2 regions of the Streptomyces sp. NPDC031379 genome follow, and region 1 is predicted to be linked to the other one. Evidence: riboswitches for the same ligand, from Rfam matches in the RefSeq annotation. Region 1 holds a riboswitch; the other holds the start of a gene.
The links. Region 1 has a riboswitch for guanidine ahead of ACZ5CW_RS04245 (DMT family transporter). Riboswitches for the same ligand answer to the same signal wherever they lie in the genome.
Positions count from the first base shown of each region.

Region 2: another riboswitch for guanidine. It lies ahead of ACZ5CW_RS24565 (MBL fold metallo-hydrolase); the one in region 1 lies ahead of ACZ5CW_RS04245 (DMT family transporter).

Region 1 is NZ_JBVIIT010000002.1:311,617-315,178, reverse strand. It holds gene ACZ5CW_RS04250 (transglycosylase domain-containing protein) at 1-950, shown strand, start outside; gene ACZ5CW_RS04245 (DMT family transporter) at 975-1,295, opposite strand; guanidine-III (ykkC-III) riboswitch at 1,333-1,400, opposite strand; gene ACZ5CW_RS04240 (GroES family chaperonin) at 1,505-1,807, opposite strand; gene ACZ5CW_RS04235 (DUF3618 domain-containing protein) at 1,921-2,250, opposite strand; gene bcp (thioredoxin-dependent thiol peroxidase) at 2,344-2,811, shown strand; tRNA gene ACZ5CW_RS04225 (tRNA-Leu) at 2,851-2,937, shown strand; gene rdgB (RdgB/HAM1 family non-canonical purine NTP pyrophosphatase) at 2,956-3,558, opposite strand.
Region 2 is NZ_JBVIIT010000017.1:183,754-187,315, forward strand. It holds gene ACZ5CW_RS24555 (xanthine dehydrogenase family protein molybdopterin-binding subunit) at 1-244, shown strand, start outside; gene ACZ5CW_RS24560 (XdhC family protein) at 237-1,376, shown strand; gene ACZ5CW_RS24565 (MBL fold metallo-hydrolase) at 1,464-2,342, opposite strand; guanidine-III (ykkC-III) riboswitch at 2,353-2,422, opposite strand; gene ACZ5CW_RS24570 (coagulation factor 5/8 type domain-containing protein) at 2,551-3,562, opposite strand, start outside.

The DNA.
Region 1 (3,562 bases):
TCAAGCAGACCGCGGTGAACCTCGGCATCCCCTCCGACACCCCGGACCTCTACCCGTCCCCGTCCATGGCCCTCGGCACCGCCAACGCCAGCGTGCTGGACATGACGGAGGCGTATGCGACCCTCGCCAACCACGGCAAGCACGGCACGTACACGATGATCGAGAAGATCACCAAGGACGGCACCGAGGAGATCAAGCTGCCCGCGCAGCCGGTCAAGCAGGCCGTCAGCCGTGAGGCCGCCGACACCACCACGTCCGTGCTGCAGAGCGTCGTCGAGACCGGCACCGCCACCGCCGCCCAGGCCGCGGGCCGCCCGGCGGCCGGCAAGACCGGTACCGCCGAGCAGGACACCGCCGCCTGGTTCGCGGGCTACACCCCCGACCTGGCCACCGTGGTCTCGGTCATGGGCCAGGACCCGGTGACGGCCAAGCACAAGCCGCTGTACTGGGCCCTCGGCCAGCCCCGTATGAACGGTGGCGGTCCGCCCACCCAGATCTGGGCGCAGTACACGCGCGCGGCACTGGAGGGCAAGCCGGTCGCCGACTTCGACCTCCAGCTCGAACAGGGCGCCGACCAGATCCAGGAGCCCCCCGCCACCGCCTCGGCCCAGCCCGACACCGGCGACCAGGACGACGACGACTCGACCGACGGCGGCCGGGACGCCGGCGGGGCGACCGCCACCCCCACCACCGGCGGTCCGACCACCGACGGCGGCCCCACGACCGGCGGTCAGACGACCGAGGGCGGCACCACCACCGACGGCGGCCCCACGACCGACGGCGGGAACACCACGACCGGCGGAGACACGACCGGCGGAGACCCGACCACCACAGGCGGGACCACGGACGGCGGCACGCCCGGCGGGGGCACGACGACCGGAGGCGGGGGGACGCCCGGCGGAGGCACCGACGCCGGCGGGACGACGACCGACGGAGGCACCTTCCCGTAGCCGGCCCCGGGCGGCCGTGCGACCTCAGTGACCGCTGGTCGCCTTCAGCCCCACCACGGCGATCAGCAGCAGACACACGAAGAAGACCCGGGCGGCGGTGACCGGCTCACCCAGCACCACCATGCCGAGCACCGCCGCACCGGCCGCCCCGATGCCCACCCACACGCCGTAGGCGGTACCGATGGGCAGGGACTTCGCGGCGTACGACAGCAGCACCATGCTCGCGACGATGCCGGCACCGGTGAACAGACTCGGGACCAGCCGGGTGAAACCCGCGCTGTACTTCATCCCGATCGACCAGCCGACTTCCAGCAGACCGGCGACGACGAGCAGAACCCAGGCCATGACAGGCACCTCCGAGACGAACGGCGACTCTTCTTCCGGTGCGTCGTCTTTGCCTTCGACCCGGTACGGCGCGTCTCGTCGGGTTCCTTTCGAACATAGCAACAAAGCGCCGAAGAGGGCCGGTGACGGTGGTCACCGGCCCTCTTCGGCGTCGAATCAGAGGTGGAGCGGGGAAAGGTCGAAGATCAGGCGGAGGTCCCGGAACGGGGTCAGAGATACAGCCCCGTGGAGTCCTGCGACCCCTCGAAACGGTCCGCGGCGACCGCGTGTAGATCACGCTCGCGCATGAGCACGTACGCCACGCCCCGCACCTCGACCTCGGCCCGGTCCTCCGGGTCGAACAGGACACGGTCGCCCGTCTCCACGGTCCGTACGTTCTGGCCGACCGCGACGACCTCGGCCCACGCCAGCCGCCGCCCGACCGCCGCGGTGGCGGGAATCAGGATGCCCCCGCCCGACCGACGCTCACCCTCACCGGTCTCCTGCTTGACCAGAACACGGTCGTGCAGCATCCGGATGGGCAGCTTGTCGTGATGAGGGCTGCTGTGCTCGTTTCTGTTGGCGCTCACACCCTTGAACCTACCTGCCTTCGCCCCGCCTGTACGTGTCCGGGTCGCCGCCCGGTTCAGCCCTTGCGCCGCCGGGACCCGAGCGCGAGCAGTCCCACGACGCCCACGACGACGAGCGCGACCGGCACGATCCGCTCCAGCCGGGGCGCCCCCTCCTCGTCCACGAACCGTGCCCGTACGTCGGTCACCGCCCGGTTGGCCTGTACGTACGCCCGTCCGACGGTGTGATCGACCTGCGCGATCACCTTGGCCTTCGCGTCGCCGACGATCGTCCTGGGGTGCACCCGCATCCCGATCTCGTCGAGCGTCTCGGCCAGCACTTCACGGCGGCGCTTGATGTCCGCCTCGATCTGCGCCGGGGTTCTGGTGTCCGACGTGTCCGCCACCGTACGGCCTCCGAAGTCTCCTGATGCTGTCCCGAACAGTCTGTCAGCTCATCGCCGCGCCGCATCGCAAGGGCCCCCGGTTACGCTGGCCCGATGAGCGAGCGACTCCAGCCGGGGGACGTGGCCCCCGCCTTCACCCTCCCCGACGCCGACGGCACCGAGGTCTCCCTTACGGACCACAAGGGCCGCAAGGTCATCGTCTACTTCTACCCCGCCGCCCTGACTCCGGGCTGCACCAAGCAGGCGTGCGACTTCACGGACAACCTGGAGGTCCTGGCGGGCGCCGGCTACGACGTCATCGGTATCTCCCCGGACGAGCCGGAGAAACTCGCGAAGTTCCGCGAGAAGGAGTCCCTGAAGGTGACGCTGCTGGCCGACCCGGACAAGAAGGTCACCGAGGCGTACGGCGCGTACGGCGAGAAGAAGAACTACGGCAAGACGTACCTGGGCGTCATCCGCTCCACGATCGTCGTGGACGAGCAGGGCAAGGTCGAACGCGCCCTGTACAACGTCCGCGCGACGGGCCACGTAGCCAAGATCATCAAGGACCTGGGCATCTGAACCCGCTGCCCGGCCGCTAGCATGGCCGGGCAGCATCGGGCGGCCGTGGTGGAATTGGCAGTCACGCTGGGTTTAGGTCCCAGTGGGGTAACTCCCGTGAGGGTTCGAGTCCCTCCGGCCGCACCAGAGTTCACCTGCCGGCGTTCAGCCGAGCAGTTCCCGCACCACCGGTACCAGCGCCCGGAACGCCTTGCCCCGGTGGCTGATCGCGTTCTTCTCCGCCGGGGCCATCTCGGCGCACGTGCGGGTTTCGCCCTCCGGCTGGAGGACCGGGTCGTATCCGAAGCCGTTCGTGCCCGCGGGGGCGTGCCGCAGGAGGCCCGGCAGCCGGCCCTCGACGACCCGTTCCGTGCCGTCGGGCAGAGCCAGGGCGGCCGCGCAGGCGAAGTGGGCGCCGCGGTGCTCGTCCGCGATGTCGGAGAGCTGGGCGAGGAGGAGGTCCAGGTTGGCCTGGTCGTCGCCGTGGCGGCCGGCCCAGCGGGCGGAGAAGATGCCGGGAGCGCCGTTCAGGACGTCGACGCAGAGACCGGAGTCGTCGGCGACCGCCGGGAGGCCCGTCGCCTGGGCGAGCGCGTGCGCCTTGAGCAGGGCGTTCTCGGCGAAGGTGACGCCGGTTTCCCTGACGTCGGGGACGTCGGGGTAGGCGTCGGCACCGATCAGCTCGTGCGGCAGGCCTGCTTCGGCGAGGATCGCCCTCAGTTCGGTGATCTTTCCGGCGTTGCGGGTGGCGAGGATCAAGCGGGTCATGCGG
Region 2 (3,562 bases), on a different contig from region 1:
CGCCGACCTCGCGGGCTACCACGTGGCCACGCACGCCGACGTACCGCGCATCGAGGCCGACTGGATCGACGACCACGATCCGAAGGACCCGGTCGGGATCAAGGGCATCGGTGAGATCGGCATCGTGGGTGCGGCGGCCGCCGTCGCCAACGCGGTCTGGCACGCCACCGGCGTACGCCACCGCAACCTGCCCATCCGGCCCGATCGCATCCTCTCGGCCGCCGGAGGAGCGCCGGATGCTTGACCTGGCCGAGGAGCTGAACCACTGGATCCAGGAGGGCCGGGAGTTCGCCGTCGCCACCGTCGTGGCCGTCGGCGGCAGCGCGCCGCGCGGTCCCGGCGCCGCCCTTGCGGTCGACGGCGAGGGCACCGTCGTCGGCTCGGTCTCGGGCGGCTGTGTGGAGGGCGCGGTGTACGACCTGTGCCTGGAGTCCCTGCGCACGGGCGAGAGCGTCACGGAGCGGTTCGGCTACAGCGACGAGGACGCCTTCGCCGTAGGACTGACCTGCGGTGGGACGATCGATGTGCTGATCACGCCGGTGGGCGGGCAGGCGCCGGACCGCACGGTCCTGGCGTCGGCGCTGGCGGCCGCCGGCCGGGGCGGTCCGGCCGCCCTGGCCCGGGTCGCCCGCGGCCCCGCCGAACTCCTCGGCCGGGCCCTGCTGGTGCGCGACGACGGCACGTACGAAGGCGGTCTCGGCGGTCACGCCGAGCTGGACCGGACGGCGGCGGCCGAGGCCCTGGCCCGGCTGGAGGCGGGGCGCACCGGCACCGTGGACATCTCGGCGGACGGCTCCCACTGCCCCGGCGGCCTCACCCTGCTGGTCGAGGCGCACACACCGCCCCCGCGCATGATCGTCTTCGGTGCGGTCGACTTCGCGTCGGCGCTGGTGCGGGCCGGCAAGTTCCTCGGATATCACGTGACCGTCTGCGACGCCCGGCCCGTCTTCGCCACGCGGGCCCGCTTCCCCGAGGCCGACGAGGTCGTCGTCGACTGGCCGCACCGCTACCTGCGGCGCACCACGACCGACGCCCGTACCGTCCTGTGCGTGCTCACGCACGACGCGAAGTTCGATGTGCCCCTGCTGAAGACGGCCCTCGGCATGCCGGTGGCGTTCGTCGGTGCGATGGGCTCGCGCCGCACCCACGAGGACCGCGACCGGCGGCTGCGTGCGGAAGGCGTGAACGAGCGGGAGCTGGCCCGGCTGCACTCCCCGATCGGCCTCGACCTCGGCGCCCGGACACCCGAGGAGACCGCGCTGTCGATCGCGGCGGAGATCGTCGCCGTCCGGCGGGGCGGCACGGGAGTTCCGCTGACCGGCTCGAACGCGCCGATCCACCGTGACCGGGAGCGCAGCGGGGCGACGGCCGCCTGAGAGGGGCAGGCGCCCCCGGAAGCGGACCGGGTGGGGGCGGCGCCGGGACGTCCTCGGCGCCGCACAGCGGGTCGGCCGGTGGATCGCTCAGCTGTGCGGGCAGAGGACGAAGTCGGAGCAGGCGCGCCAGGTGAGGTCGTCGTCGAGTTCGGTGAGGGCGTCCCGGATCCGGCGCAGGTGGGCGGCGGTCAGCTGGAGCGGGGGCTCGTCGGGCTGGTAGGTGGTGCGGACCGGGTAGTCCACGCCCGGCTCGGTGGTCATCTCGATGTGGCAGCCGAGTACATGGGTGACCGGCCGGCGCTCGGCGAACTCGATCAGGCGCTCGATACTGCGGGTGAAGGCGGCGAGGTCCTGGATGTAGAGCCGGCCGGGGTAGACGCTGTCGCCGGTGAGCAGGAACCCGGTGGCCGGGTCGTAGTAGGTCACGGCCGCCTCGTGGTGGCCCGGGGTGGCCAGGCACTCCAGCACCCGTCCGCCGAGGTCGATGCGGGCGACGGCGTCCGGGTCCGTGTCGAACCCGAAGTACGGCCAGGCGGTGGCGCGGTCGGCCCCCACCACCGTGGTGCCGGGGCGGCCCGCGAACTGGCCGTCGCCCGCGATGTGGTCCCCGTGCCCGTGGGTGTGCAGCACGAGCAGGTCGTAGTCCTCCCGCGGATGCCGGGCGAGCCGGTCCGCGAGCAGTCCGTCGACCACCCGGCGCAGCGGGAAGAACTCGGGCGACTCGGTGGCCCCGGTGTCGATCAGTACGGCCCGTTCGTCGCCGCACAGCAGGAAGAGGAACGGCGCCTCGTAGTGGACGGCCATGTTCTGCCGCAGGATGAACGTGTGCTCGTCGTAGGCGTGGACCTGGATGTCCGGGTCGGTGTTGTGCTTGGCCGACGGTGAGCCGTGGATCCACCGCACGTCCAGAGGGCGCGCCGGGGGAGTGGTGCCGGTGAAGCCGACCGGCTGCGTGCCGGAACCCACGATGCCTCCACGTGCGTCGTCTTGGCGGGCCGGGTACGGCGCACATCTCGTCCGGGGCAGGCACGGCCGCGCCTGACGACGGGACGCTACCACGCCGCCGGTGACCGCGACCGTGTCCCGGAGCGCCGCGCAGGGCCCGGCCAGGCCGGTGGCCCAGGGCCGCCGCGCGGACGCCCGGCGGCCCCGGGCGGCACGTGCCGCGCCGGTCTCAGGGGTAGGACACCACCGTGGAGGGAGTCGTGGACGTTCCCGAGGTCGGCGATCCCGTCTCGTTGATCACGTGTTCGTACTGGCCGTTGCCGCCGAGCGAGACGACCAGCAGGTCGTGGAACTTCACCCCTGGGCGGTTCGGCGCGGCGAAGCCGTGGTGCTGCACGATCGACGGGGCCACGTTGTAGTAGCAGTAGCTGCCCAGGCCCCAGCCCTCGTGCGTGGTGACGTTGTCGCCGACCTTGTAGGCCGCGTAGCCCTTGACCGAGCCGTTCTGGACCGCGGCCTGGTTCGGGGCGTCGTACGCCTTCTCGTTCTGGAAGAAGATCGTGCGGCCCCGCTGGCCGTACCACTGCACGTCGTACTTGTTGAAGTGCTCCACGAACAGGCCGGTGCACAGCACGTCGTCGCCGTTGACCACGACACCGTAGTCGGCGCGGTTGGTGTCCCAGCCGACACCCGTGCCGTGGTCGGCGCGCCACACCCAGGTGTGGTCGACGATGGTGTGCCGGCTGTTGATCACCATGCTCGTGGTCGCCTTGCCGGCGCCCGCGCCGCCGATGCGCACGAAGACGTCCTGCACGGTCGTCGGGTTGGCGGAGTGGTCCTGCGCCGAGCCGGCCGGCCCGACCTCCAGCAGGGTGGCGGAGTTGACGGGTCCGGCGTCGATGAGGAAACCGGCGAGGCGCACGCCGTCGACATCGGCGACCTTCAGCACCGTGCTCCCGTTGTCGGGTACGAGCGTCGCGTATCCCAGACCCAGCACCACGGTGCCGGCGCGGTTGACCTGGATCGGCTGGTCCACGTGGTAGACGCCCGGCGTCAGGAGCAGGTGGAGTCCCTGCGCGAGTGCCTGGTTGAGGGTCGCCGCGCTGACGCCCGGCTTCGCGACGTAGAACTGCGACAGCGGCAGGGACGTGCCTCGCGGTGTGCCGTTGCCCCAGGTCACGCCGCGGGCGTTCGTCCGCTTCTCCGGCAGGAAGACCCGGAACTCGCTGCCGCTGACGTAC